3 regions of the Variovorax sp. YR566 genome follow, and region 3 is predicted to be linked to each of the others. Evidence: predicted binding sites of a transcription regulator. Region 3 holds the regulator's gene; each other region holds the start of a gene.
What was found. The regulator sigma-54, encoded in region 3, starts transcription at its own class of promoters, with help from an activator protein. The targets are predictions, from matches to a motif close to TGGCANGNAANCTGCTTT.

Region 1: ACTG4X_RS19825 (flavin monoamine oxidase family protein) is a predicted target of sigma-54. The motif match lies at 2,840-2,857, and genes of this name have one in related genera.
Region 2: ACTG4X_RS34025 (pilin) is a predicted target of sigma-54. The motif match lies at 1,898-1,915, and genes of this name have one in related genera.

What each region holds. Positions count from the first base shown of each region.
Region 1 covers NZ_CP197092.1:4,220,975-4,225,516, forward strand. The annotation lists gene ACTG4X_RS19810 (ClcB-like voltage-gated chloride channel protein) at 1-157, shown strand, start outside; gene ACTG4X_RS19815 (RidA family protein) at 173-694, opposite strand; gene ACTG4X_RS19820 (c-type cytochrome) at 761-1,183, opposite strand; gene ACTG4X_RS19825 (flavin monoamine oxidase family protein) at 1,209-2,804, opposite strand; gene ACTG4X_RS19830 (hypothetical protein) at 2,910-3,134, shown strand; gene ACTG4X_RS19835 (cell division protein ZapA) at 3,131-3,463, shown strand; gene ACTG4X_RS19840 (sulfite exporter TauE/SafE family protein) at 3,769-4,542, shown strand, end outside.
Region 2 covers NZ_CP197092.1:7,241,904-7,246,445, reverse strand. The annotation lists gene ACTG4X_RS34035 (CHASE2 domain-containing protein) at 1-935, shown strand, start outside; gene ACTG4X_RS34030 (3',5'-cyclic-nucleotide phosphodiesterase) at 965-1,768, shown strand; gene ACTG4X_RS34025 (pilin) at 1,975-2,526, shown strand; gene ACTG4X_RS34020 (TfpX/TfpZ family type IV pilin accessory protein) at 2,610-3,413, shown strand; gene ACTG4X_RS34015 (hypothetical protein) at 3,543-4,232, opposite strand; gene ACTG4X_RS34010 (pilus assembly protein) at 4,216-4,542, opposite strand, start outside.
Region 3 covers NZ_CP197092.1:837,270-841,811, forward strand. The annotation lists gene ACTG4X_RS03930 (thiol:disulfide interchange protein DsbA/DsbL) at 1-450, shown strand, start outside; gene lptA (lipopolysaccharide transport periplasmic protein LptA) at 595-1,308, shown strand; gene lptB (LPS export ABC transporter ATP-binding protein) at 1,305-2,099, shown strand; gene rpoN (RNA polymerase factor sigma-54) at 2,117-3,718, shown strand; gene ACTG4X_RS03950 (phospholipase D family protein) at 3,729-4,542, shown strand, end outside.

The DNA of each region.
Region 1 (4,542 bases), 3.4 Mb from region 3:
GCTCACCGCCGACACCGGGCTGGGCGAGGCGCTGCAGCGCTTTCTCGATCACCTGGGCGAACGGCTGCCCGTGATCGAGAGCGCCGGCAACCCTGTGCTGCTCGGGATTGTTGCCAAGAGCGCGCTGCTCGCCACCTACGTGCGGCTGAGCGAGTAGCGCAGTACTGCTTTTTTACTTGGCGGGACGCACCGCCATCACCTCGATCTCGACCAGGTAGGCCGGGTTGGCGAGCGCCGCCACCTGCATCGCCGAGCGCACCGGCAGTCGGGGCTGGGCGGTGGTGCCGAAGAACTGGGTGTAGCCCTCCATGAAGCCGGCGAAATCCATCTTGTTGTCCTTGGCCGGATCGCCGACGAGAAACACCTGCATCTTCACCACGTCGCCCATCGTCAGGCCCAGGCCTGTGAGGCTCTTCTCGATGGCCTTGAGCACGCCGACGGTCTGGCCCTTGGTGTCGCCGCCATAGGCCGCCGCGCTGTTCTTGGGCGCGGTCGCGTCCTGCAGCGGCGGCACCTGGCCCGAGAGGTAGACGTTGGTGAACGAGGATGGCACTTCCACCGCCGCCGAAATCGGGAAGCTGGAGTTCGGAATGCGGTGGCGAATGATTTCATCGGCCGCATGGGCGGCGCCGGTGCCGGCTGCGAGCAGTGCGGCGACGAGCGCCAGTTTCTTCGTGATGGAGGTCATGGTCATGCGTGTTGTCTCTCTGCTGGGATGGATGAAGAAAGGATCTGCCAGGTATCGAAAGAAGAAGGCCGATCAAGGCCGCAGCTTCTTGACGCTCTCCGCCGCAATGGCGTCAGGATACTGGTTGCCGAAATGGGTACGCGCATAGCCGACCACGGAAGCGATCTGCTCGTCGCTCAGCATCTTGCCAAAGGCGGGCATGCCTTTCTGCCCATTGATCACCACGTAGAGCGGGTATTCCGCGCTTGCGAGCCGCGGGTTCGAGGCGAGCGCCGGATAGGCGCCTGCGCCCTTCGCCCCTTGTCCCTGCGCCATGTGGCAGCCCTGGCAGGTCGCGCGGTAGATCGCCTCGCCCGAGCTCTCCTGGAATCGGGGGCCGACGGAAAAGACGGGCTCCGGCGACTGCGCGAAAGCAGCCTGGCCGGCCACCGAGGCCAGCGCGCCCAGCGAAAGGCCGAGCAACGCGCGCTTGAAGGTCGTGATGTTGTTGTTCATGGTGGGTGTGTCCTTCACTCGGCTTTCACGCAACGGCGCGGGCATGCAGCCGCTGGATGGCGTCGAGCGACGAGAGCAGTGCGCCCTCCTGCCAGGCCGGAATGTAGGAAGCGTGCTCGCCAGCCAGCGCGATGCGGCCATCGACCTGGCACAGGTTCTTGTAGTGCTTCTGGCGCGTCTCGTCGGTCCACATGCCGTAGCAGCCGTGCGTGCCGGGCACGCGGTGCCAGCCCACGGAAATGCCGTTGTCGAATTCGCTCGCGTACTGCGGATGCAGCTGCGTGCCGAACTCGACCGCGCGGCGCACGCGCTCCTCGGGCGCCATGGCGGTGAATTCGTAGGAGTTCGGGCCGTCGAACACGTAGGCGCCCAGCACCACCGACTTGCCCTTGGCGCCATAGCGCGTCGAGGGATACGAAATGCGCGAGATCGGCAGGTCTGTGTAGCTGATGCCGCCGTAGATGTGCTCGTCTTCTTCCCAGAAGCGGCGCTTGAACTGCAGGCCCACCTTCACCGATGCACCGTAAGGCACGGCGTTGATGGCCTCCTGCATTGCCGAGCCCACCTGGATGTCGATCTGGCTGAGCACCGACAGCGGAATGGTGCACAGGCACCAGTCGGCCTTGGCCTGCGTGACCGCGCCGCCCTTTGATGCATCGGTGTAGGTGACCGTTACGCCGCGGTCGTTCTGCTCGATCTTCGTGACCTTGGCGCCGTAGCGGATCAGACTGCCCACTTCTTTCTGGAAGGCCTTGGCGATCATGTCCATGCCGCCCACGGGCTGGAAGATCGCGCTCTGGAATTCGTAGTCTTGCCCGCTGGCGATGTAACGCCAAAGATTCGATTGCAGCAGCTCGCTCATGTCGAGCGGCTTCGACGGTTTGGCCAACGGCATGAGGCCGCCGCCCGCATCGACTTCATAGCCGCGGCGGTCGCTGCTGACGGTGCCTTCGAGATAGCGGAACTGCGTGTCGAGCGCGCCCCAGCGGCGCAGGCCTTCGAGCAGTTTCTCCTTGTCTTCCTTCGTCAGCGCCGCATCGAGGTTGCCTTGCGTCGTGGCCTTGCCGAGCAGCTCGGCGACGTAGCCCTGGTAGTCGGCCTGCACATGGCGGTAGCGCTGCGGCTTGCCGCCGTAGGCCTTGCTCGAATGCACCAGCGCGTTGTAGTTGACCTGGATGAAAGGCTCCAGCGCCACGCCCAGCCGCTTGCAGTAGCCCAGCACCGCATGGTGGTGATAGGGAATGCGCCACGGCCCCGGATTGAAGTACTCGCCCTTGGCGAAGCCGCATTGCTGCACGGCGCCACCCAGCTCGGTGAAGGTGTCGCCGCCGCGCAGCGTCCAGCACCGGCCGCCCGCGCGATTGCTGAACTCGAGGACCTTGACCGAGTAGCCTGCGTTGCGCAGTTCGAGCGCGGCGGCCATGCCGGCCAGGCCTGCGCCAAGAACCAGCACCGACGCACCCTTCTTTGCACCATCGAGCTTCGGTGGTCCGCTGTAGTTGGATTCGGCGGCAAAGCCCAGCGAGGTCATCGCCTGGTACATCGCGCCGCCCCCTGCGGTCTTGCCGATGAGCGTAAGCAGGTCGCGCCGACTGAATAAAGTGTTGTTCTTCGTGGTCATTGACTGGCTATTGGAGTTTGAAAGGCAACTGGAAGGCAGCAGAATCCATGCCACGCCCAGGCACCGCCTGGGGGCCGCTTCCTTGGGAAACTACAATCGCCAACCATGCCCGCCTCCAGCCCTATCGATCAGATCGCCGAGCGTGTTGAACGACTGCTTGTGCGTCACGAAGAGGTGCAACGCACCAATGCGCTGCTGCAGGAGCAGGTCGATGCGCTCACGCGCGAACGCGACGCCCTGAAGTCGCGGCTCGTTGCGGCACGCACGCGCCTCGATGCCCTGCTCGAACGGTTGCCGGCTGAACCACCCTCCGAAGATTCCCCCGCATGAAGCAGATTGAAGTACAGATCATGGGCCAGAGCTATCTGCTCGGCTGTCCCGATGGCGGCGAGGCGCAGCTGCGCGAAGCCGTCGAACGCGTGGACGCAGCCATGTGCAAGATCCGCGATGCCGGAAAAGTCAAGGCCCGTGACCGCATCGCGGTGCTGGCTTCGCTGAACCTGGCATTCGACCTCGCCGCGCAGCAGGCCGCTGTTGTCGCAGCGCCCGCGGCACCAGTTGCCACTTCGGCTGCAGACAGCGTCGAAACCGACGCGAAGGCCACGCAGCTCATCCAGAAACTCGATCAGGCCCTGGCTGGCGATGGACATTTACTCTGAATAAGGCTGGCACGAAGACGGACGAGGCGTAAAATCCAGTCCGTCTGCAGACTGTGTCGGGCTTAATATTTCCTTGTTCCAATGCTCTCCGGAGCCGGGCTTGGTACATCGCTCGACGGGCGTGATCATCTCGCGTCAGATGAACCCGAAGTCCTGCTGCCCTCGCCCACCTGAACCCTGGTTCAGGATGCGGGTCCGGCACATCACCTGCAGACACCTTTTCCTGCCACGGCCCCCTGCATCCATTGCTCGGGGCCGTTGCTTTTTCCAGCCTCTCACTTCTCTTGCGTGACTTTCCCGTGAATATCGCTGCCCTGCTCGACCCTCTCCTGATCGCCGAACTCGCCGCCCTCGGCCTCGGCACCGGTTTTCTCGCGGGCCTGCTGGGCATCGGCGGCGGCATGCTGATGGTGCCGTTCATCACGATCATCATGGGCCATCGCGGCGTGCCGGCCGACCTCGCGGTGAAGATGGCAATCGCCACCTCGATGGCGACGATCATCTTCACCTCGGTGTCCAGCGTGCGCGCGCACCACCGGCGCGGCGCCGTGCGCTGGGACATCGTGCGGCGGCTCGCACCCGGCATCGTCATCGGCAGCCTTGCTGGCAGCCTGGGCGTGTTCTCGCTGCTCAAGGGCACGGCGCTGGCCATCTTCTTCGCGCTGTTCGTGGGCTTCTCGGCCACGCAGATGTTCCTCGACAAGAAGCCCGCGCCCACGCGGCAGATGCCGGGCACGGGCGGCCAGCTCGCGGCGGGCGGCGCGATCGGCTTCATCTCGGGCCTCGTGGGCGCGGGCGGTGGCTTCATCAGCGTGCCGTTCATGACGTGGTGCAACGTGTCCATTCACAACGCGGTGGCCACCAGCGCGGCGCTGGGCTTCCCGATCGCGGTAGCGAACGTGCTCGGCTATGCGGTCAGCGGCCAGTCGGTGCAAGGCCTGCCGGCCGGCTCCTTCGGCTACATCTGGCTGCCCGCGCTGGCCGTGATCGCGCTGTGCAGCGTGTTCACTGCACCGCTGGGCGCGAAGGCGGCGCACAGCCTGCCGGTGAAGAAGCTCAAGCGCGTGTTCGCGAGCATC
Region 2 (4,542 bases), 850 kb from region 3:
CGCTGGCCTTCGTGTTCAACATGAGCTGGGGCTACTTCGTCGAATCGCGCGCGCGGCGCGGCTTGGTGCGGCTCTTCGGCACCTACGTGCCGCCACAGCTCGTCAACGAAATGATGGAGCACCCCGGCCGCTACAGCATGCGCGCCGAGAGCAAGCCCATGACCGTGATGTTCTGCGACATGCGCGATTTCACCCGCCTGTCGGAGCAGATGGCGCCGGCCGAGCTGCAGGCCTTTCTCAACACCGTCTTCAGCCGACTCACCAACGTGATCAGCGCGCACCGCGGCACCATCGACAAATACATGGGCGACTGCGTCATGGCCTTCTGGGGCGCACCCATCGACACACCCGACCACGCCACGCTCGCCGTACGGGCTGCGCTCGACATGGCCGACGCCGTGCACGACATCAACCACATCCACCGCGCCAGCGGCCGGCCCGAGATCAGCGTGGGCATCGGCATCAACAGCGGCCTGATGAGCGTGGGCGACATGGGCTCCGCCGCGCGCCGCAGCTATACCGTGGTCGGCGATGCGGTCAACCTTGCGTCGCGCCTCGAGGGTCTGAGCGGACACTACGGCGTGCAAGTCGTGGCCAGCGGCGCGACATGCGAGCTGGCGCCCGACTACATCTGGCAGGAACTCGACAGCGTTCGCGTCAAGGGAAAGGCACAAGCCGTTGCCGTTTTTACGCCCCTGGCCGTGCGCACGCCCGAGGCGGTGGCGCAGACCCGGCAACTGCTCGGCCGCTGGAGCGAAGTGCTCGCGGCCTACCGACGGCAGGACTGGGCGATGGGCCGAAACTTGCTGGCCCCCCTGCTCGCCGCGGATGCCAAAAAAGTCCTTTACCAGCTCTATGCCCAGCGTTTAGCCTCGATGGCGTTGCGACCACAAGACCCTGATTGGGATGGCGCGACCCGGTTCGAAACCAAATGACGACAGACACACACAAGGGGTCTCTCACAATGCAGGTTCGTGTGCTGGGTTGCTCAGGCGCCATCGCCAAAGACTGCCGCACCACCTCTTTCCTGGTCGACACGGACCTGCTCGTCGATGCGGGCACGGGTGTTGGAGACCTCACGCTCGAAGAGATGGTCCGCATCGACGATGTCGTGCTCACCCACAGCCATCTCGACCACATCGCAGCGCTCCCCTTGATGCTCGACGCCGTGGGCAGCCGCCGCAAGCGGCCGCTGCGCGTGCATGCGCTGAGGGCCACCATCGACGCGCTGCGGGCGCATGTGTTCAACAACGTCATCTGGCCGGATTTCGAGAGTATTCCCAGCATCGAGGCGCCGTTCGTGAGCTTTCACGTCATTGCCGTCGGGCAAATGCTGCCGCTGGGTAGCCGTGAGCCCAAGCTGGTCGAGGTGCTGCCTGCGGTTCATACGGTGCCGGCATGCGGTTTTGCCGTGAGACGGGCCGAAGGCGGTGCCCACTGGGTGTTCAGCGGGGATACCGAGCGCAACGCGCCCTTCTGGGAACGCGTGAATGCGCTCGACGTCGCGATGCTGGTGATCGAAACAGCCTTCAGCAGCCGTGAGCAGGCGCTGGCCGAGCGCAGCCTGCATCTGTCGCCCGCTGTGCTGGCCGACGAGCTGGCGCACATCGGGCCGGGGAAGCAGTACCCGATCTACATCACCCACACCAAGCCCACCGAAACCGACGAGATCATGAGCCAGATCGAGGCGCTGATGGACGAGCAGGTGGCGGGACTGGCGCAGCGGGACATACGCTGGCTGAAGGCGGATGGGATCCTGACTTGCTGATGCGGGTGATGCGCTGGCATGACAAATTTGTCACTACGTGTAGCTTTTGCTAGCGAATCCTGTCACACCGTGTAACGCCAAAGTGGGTAAAGGTGACGTGTTCGGTCAGCAGGAGGCTCTGGGGATGGGTGGCACAGATGCTGCGGAAGGTACCTCGCTCCGGGCAGGTTCCCGGGCGTAACAACCAACCAACCTGGAGTTAGTGAATGAACCGTCGTTCTATCGCACGCAATGTGCAAAAGGGTTTCACCCTTATCGAATTGATGATCGTTGTGGCGATCATTGGTATTTTGGCTGCGGTGGCTCTGCCAGCTTACCAAGACTACACGGTGCGCGCACGCGTATCCGAAGGCCTTGTTTTGGCCTCCGGCCTGAAAGTCGTGGTTGCTGACAATGCATCCAATGGCGTCGCTGATGCAGACGGTGGCCTTTTCAAGGGCATGCCGACCGACTCGGGTAGCACGACCTTTTGCGCTGCCGCTGGCACCTGCTCTTTGAACGGCGGGGTTGCCTCCAAGAATGTGAATACGATCGTCGGTAATACCGCAAATGGTATGATCGAGGTCACCTACAACGCAAATGCGACCGGCAATAAGGTCCAATTGTGGCCATCCGCATCTGGTGCTGTGCTGGCTGCTGGTACCATTCCGACTGCCACCCTCGTGTGGACCTGCTATGCAAAGGATAAGACGGCTATTAACGGCGCAACGAACGGTGCAACATTGCTGGCTAAGTACGCTCCTGCCGACTGCCGCTGATTTTTGAGCCGAGAGTCTTAGTTAAATTTATTTGATAAAGCCCGTGACCAGCTTGCTGGTCACGGGCTTTATTCCTTGGTGCGATGAAAGATATTTCGAGACGCATATCTTATGCATTGAAGGCGAGTTGCTTTCATGCGATCGGTAGCATTCTGGTCGCGAGCTCGGCCACTCTTTTGGTCTTGCGATTGTGGTATCCGCATCCTTATGGAGAATTGGCTGGCGGGCGCGATTTACTGTGGATCCTTATTTCCGTAGATGTAATCTGCGGACCATTGTTGACGCTAGTGCTTTTTAACCCCTTTAAATCAAAAAAAGAGCTTGGTTTAGATCTGGGGTTAGTGGTGGTTCTTCAGGTCGCAGCGTTGGTGTACGGGTTACATAGCTTGGCGGAGGCGAGGCCAGTTGCTTTGGTATATGAGGTGGACAGATTTCGCGTGATCAGTCGGGCAGATATTTATGAGCCAGAACTAAAAAATGCGCCTGAGTGGACGAAACCGTGGTCGTTTTCATCAATTCAATTATTGGGAGTTCGACTTTCTCAGCGGAGTAGTGATCTGCTGGAAAGCATGGATATGTCTATGGCCGGGATTGAGCCAAGTCAGCGACCAAGTCGTTGGCAGTCCTATGCGTCCAGTCTGCCAAAAGTATTGGAATATGCGCAGCCAATATCCGCCTTGCTTGACTATCAACCAAAACGATCGCTTGATATTTTAAAAGCAGTTGCTCATACGGGAATGCCGGAAGGTGATCTGCGCTGGCTTCCATTGGTCGCACGGCATGCGAGTGACTGGGTTGTTTTATTGGATAAGACAACTGGAAATCCGTGTGGATTTTTGCATGTCGAGGGGTTTTATCCTTCTTCAAAAAGAAGTGGTCCATCCTGAATGCCGCAAAACATTAATAAGACTTCGAAGAATTGAGCATCGAAAGTTGGCTTCCAGTTTGGCATGGCCACGTCATGCTGTCCTTACCGAGCGCGACGGCGTGAGCTGAATAATCCAATACCAGGTTTATTAACGAGCGGTTGACACCGTGCCTTCAAAAACGACCTCGACTCGCAGACTCGACTTGACGGTTCGACCCGCAAACTCACCTGGTGAGAACTGCGCCGCCATGAAAGCGGCGCGCGCGGCGTGTTCATAGGCTTCCGGAAGCAGCGGTTCCTGCGCGATGGCGTCTTGCACCTTGCCTGTTTCGTCAATGTAGAGAAGCAGTACACCAACATGTCGTACGTTTGCCGTTTCGCCGGGCGGTGATTCGAGGATCACCGGCCTAGTGGCAACGGGGGCAACTGTAAGGTGTGCGCGCGGAATGTACTCCTCGAAAGAGTTGGGAACTGCAGCGCGGATCTCAACAGGAGATGAAATCTTCACGGGCTGTGATGTCAGAGGCGTCCTCGCATCTTCAAGGACAGATACCGATGTCGACGATTCCGGGGCAGAGGCCACGGCATCGACTGCTACGGCCTCTTGCTGCGCATCGCTCGACGTTGCAAGAGTAGTAGCACCCGCCGGGATCAGCAGCGGGTGCGTATTGACCCGCATTCGGACGACATTTTTCCCTTCTGCATGGGGCGACGCCGAACGCGCGCCAAGAAAAAATGCATGCAGCCCAACGGAAGCAACCAAGCAAACAAGAAATACGGTTGGCTGCCGGAATCGCGGGCCTCTGGCAGCCTTGGTGTCATCAATCCACCAACTCACGCCACGAAGTCCTGCGCGCGCTGCCCAGACCCGTGGACGCACTGTCGATCTGCTTCTGCGTAATGGTGCCATCCGTGTTCTGAATCAGATTCCGGATGTTCCCGTTGGCATCCCGTACCAGCGTCATACCCGCAATCATCGATGTTGAACTCCATTGAGTGCCCACAGGGCCGTCGCCGATCTGGCCGCCGTTGGTCACGTTGACGTTGTAGAGCCATGACGAACCGCCAGATGAACATACATCGCCTGTCGGTATGGCCGAACCGACGACAAGGGTCTCCCCAAGCATGGTCATGTTGGTGGCGACACG
Region 3 (4,542 bases):
GACTTCGAGCCGGCGCTGGAAGCCTGGATCAAGACGGTGCCCAAGGAAGTCGCCTTCCGCCGCATCCCCGTGCCTTTCGTGGGCAACGACGTCGAAGCCAAGCAGCGCCTGTACTACGCGCTCGAAGCCATGGGCAAGGTAGACGAATATCAGCCGAAGGTGTTCAACGCGATCCACGCGCAGCGCCAGAACGTGAACGGCGACGCCAACATCATTGCCTGGGCCGCCGCCAACGGCCTGGACGGCGCCAAGTTCAAGGAAGTCTTCACCTCCTTCGGCGTGGCCAGCAAGGCCAAGCGCGCCTCGCAAATGACCGACGCCTACAAGGTGGCTGGCGTGCCGGCAATGGCCGTGGCCGGCCGCTGGTATGTGGATGGCGAAACCGCCGGCAACATGACCAAAGTGCTTCAGGTCGTGAACTATCTGATCGGCGAAGCGAAGAAGGGCTGACCCCCCCCAGGATCGTGGTCCGGCGGAGCCGGTTCCGCGGTGTTCCAGGAAGAAAGTCAAGCCCGCATCGGCGGGCTTTTTCATCTGTGCGTGCGGGGCTGACGCAATCAGCCGCATACAATGCCGAGCAAGTTTCGTGCCTCTATGACATTGCACTCTCACCCCACCACTCCCTTCCTCCGTCGCATCGGCCGCCTGGCCGCCGGCGCGCTGTTGCTGGCCGGCCTTGCCTCGGGCGCACTGGCCGAAACCGCCGACCGCACCAAGCCGATGAACATCGAGTCGGACTCGATGCGCTACGATGACCTGAAGCAGACCAGCGTGTTCACCGGTAACGTGCTCGTTACGAAGGGCACGATCATCATCCGCGGCGCACGTATGGATGTACGCCAGGACCCCGAGGGCTACCAGTACGGCGTGGTCACGGCGGCACCGGGCAAGCGGGCCTACTACAAGCAGAAACGCAATGCGCCCGACGAGTGGATCGAGGGCGAGTCGGAAGTCATCGAGTACGACAGCCGCGCCGACAACGTCAAGTTCATCCGCAACGCCACCATGCGCCGCCTGCTCGGCGCTACGCCGAACGACGAGAGCCAGGGCGCGCTGATCGTCTACGACCAGAGCAACGACACCTACACGGTCAACGGTTCCACCGTGCCGCCGAACACCGCCGTCAACGCGTCCACCCCGGGCGGGCGCGTCAAGACCATCCTGACCCCCAAGGCCGCCACCGCACCGGCAGCCGGTGCCTCGGCCCCGGCCGGCGCGAAGGCGCCGCCGCCGGCGCCCATGCCCGCACCCGGCAAGGGCCTGCGCCAGAGCACCACGCTCAGTGACCAGGGAGAAACCCGCAAGTGATCGAAACCGCAGGAACGCAGGACACCAACGGCGCACCGGGCAGCCGCCTGATCGCGCGCGGCCTGAAGAAGAGCTACGGCAGCCGTACGGTCGTGAAAGACGTCTCGCTCGACGTGCAGAAGGGCGAAGTCGTCGGACTGCTCGGGCCGAACGGCGCGGGCAAGACCACCTCGTTCTACATGATCGTGGGGCTGGTGCGCGCCGACGCGGGCGACATCAGCATCGACGGCGAGCCCATCGCCCACATGCCGATCCACCGCCGCGCCCGCATGGGCCTGAGCTACCTGCCGCAGGAAGCCTCGATCTTCCGCAAGCTCACGGTCGAGGAAAACGTGCGCGCCGTGCTCGAGCTCCAGAGCGAGCCCGACGAGAGCGGCAAGATGGCGCCGCTGTCGAAGCAGCACATGGACGAGCGCCTGGCCGAGCTGCTGGCCGACCTGCGCGTTGACCACCTGCGCGATTCGCCCGCGCTTGCGCTGTCGGGCGGCGAGCGCCGCCGCGTCGAAATTGCGCGTGCACTGGCCACGCAGCCGCGCTTCATCCTGCTGGACGAGCCCTTCGCCGGCATCGACCCGATCGCGGTGATCGAAATCCAGCGGATCATCAGTTTCCTGAAGGAGCGCGGCATCGGCGTGCTCATCACCGACCACAACGTGCGTGAAACGCTGGGCATCTGCGATCACGCTTTCATCATCAGCGACGGGCATGTGCTGGCACAAGGCACACCCTCGGAGATCGTCGACAACGCCGAAGTACGCAGGGTGTACTTGGGCGAACACTTCCGCATGTAAGGGCGGGAGCGGTTCCCATGAAGCAAGGGCTATCCCTTCGCGTCTCGCAGCATCTGGCGTTGACGCCACAGCTGCAGCAGTCGATCAGGCTGCTTCAACTCTCCACGCTCGAACTGAGCCAGGAGGTGGAGCAGATGCTCGACGAGAACCCGTTCCTCGAGCGCACGGCTGAAGAAGCGGCGCGCGAGGAATTCGGGCTCGACACGGCCGATGCCCCGGTGCCGCGCGACGACGGCGGCGATAGCGGCGACGGCGAAAGCGACTTCGCTTCGCCCGCCGCCAGCGCGTCCACTGCTTCCACCGAAACCAGCACCGCCACCACGGCCGACACCGACGGCCCCGCTGCCGAGATCACCGAGCGCGAGCCCGACTGGGAAGGCGACGGCACCGTCGACATGGCGCCCGACGACAGCGAATGGGGCAGCGATGCGCCCGCGCGCCAGAACAACCTGGGCGACGACGAACGTGCCGACGCCACCGAACTCGCGCGCAGCCAGGAGTCGCTGCAGTCCTTCCTGCACCGCCAGGCCCTGAGCCTGCGCCTGAACGAGAACGACAGCGCCGCGCTGCGCTTTCTCATCGAATCGCTCAACGACGACGGCTACCTGGAAGACTCGCTGCCCGCACTGGCCTCGGGCCTGGCCGGCGACGACAACGACCAGTTCGACGACCTCGTGCATCACTTTCAGGTGGCGCTCGGCCTGCTGCAAAGCCTGGAACCCGCCGGCGTCGGCGCTCGCGACCTCGGCGAATGCCTGGGCATCCAGCTGCGTGCCCTGGCCCGCGAGGACGAGACCGACGAGGAAGAGCTGGTCCGCAAGACCGCCATCGCCATCTGCAAGCAGCCGATGGAACTGCTCGCGCGCCGCGATTTCAAGCGCCTGGCCACGCTCACCCGCAGCAACGAGGAGCTGGTGCGCTCGGCGCTGCAGATCATCGCGCGGCTCGAACCCAAGCCGGGTCGGCGCTTTGTCGATGTCGAGCGCAACATCGTCATTCCCGACGTGATCGTCACCAAGACGGGCCGCGGCACCAATGTGAAGTTCCGCGTCATGCTGAACCCCGAGGTGATGCCGCGCCTGCGCGTGCACGACATCTACGCCGGCGCGCTCAAGTCGCACAAGGGCGAAGGCAGCCAGGCGCTGTCGCAGCGGCTGCAGGAGGCGCGCTGGTTCATCAAGAACATCCAGCAGCGCTTCGACACCATCCTGCGCGTGAGCAACGCCATCGTCGAGCGGCAGAAGAGCTACTTCGTGCACGGCGAACTCGCGATGCGCCCGCTGGTGCTGCGCGAGATCGCCGACGAGCTGGGCCTGCACGAATCGACCATCTCGCGCGTGACCACCGCCAAGTACATGGCCACGCCCTTCGGCACGGTCGAGCTCAAGTACTTCTTCGGCTCGGCGCTGGGCACTGAGACCGGCGGCAATGCGTCGAGCACCGCGGTGCGCGCGCTGATCAAGCAGTTCGTCAGCTCCGAGAGCATCAAGAAGCCGCTGTCGGACAGCCAGATCTCCGAGATGCTGAAAGAGCAGGGCATCGAGTGCGCGCGCCGCACCGTGGCCAAGTACCGCGAGGCGCTGCGCATCGCGCCCGCCAACCTTCGCAAGGCCCTGTAGAAAGCCACCGATGACCCGTCGCCTGCTGTCGCTTTCGCGTTGTGGGCATTGGGTTTTCGTCATGGCGGCGGTCTTGCTGTTCGCAGGCTGCGCCACATTGCCCGACGAGGCGCCGCGCCCGCCCACCAAGGCCATGGCCGTGTCAGCCGACACCGCGCTCGGCAAGATCGCGCTGGCCTCGCAGCCCGACCCCGACCTGAGCGGCTTTCGCCTCATGCCCGGCGGCGACTTCGCCTTCGACACCCGTATCCAACTGGCCCGTCGCGCGCAGCGCACGCTCGACGTGCAGTACTACCAGATCGAGAACGACGAAACCGGCCGCTACCTGATGCGCACCCTGCGCGACGCCGCTCAGCGCGGCGTGCGCGTGCGGCTGCTGATGGACGACCTCTACACCTCCGGCGAAGACGAGCTGCTGCTCGGCCTGGCCGCCACGCCCAACGTGGAGCTGCGCCTGTTCAACCCGTTCCCGGCCGGGCGCGGCAGCCTGCTGAAGCGCTTCAGCGCGTCGCTTTTCGACTTCAGCCGCGTCAACCGCCGCATGCACAACAAGCTGTTCATTGCCGACGGCGCGATGGCGGTGGCGGGCGGGCGCAACATCGGCAACCAGTATTTCAGGCGCACGGCGGGCGAGAACTTTCTAGACCTCGACACCTTCGTCACCGGCGCGCTGATCCCGCGGCTGGGCAGCCTGTTCGACCAGTACTGGAACAGCATCTACGTGCGGCCGATCCAGTCGGTGGTGAGCAGCGACCTGTCGCGCGAGGAGCTGCAGAAGCGCTTCGACGTCGCCACCGGCCCCGACACCACGCCACCACCGCCGC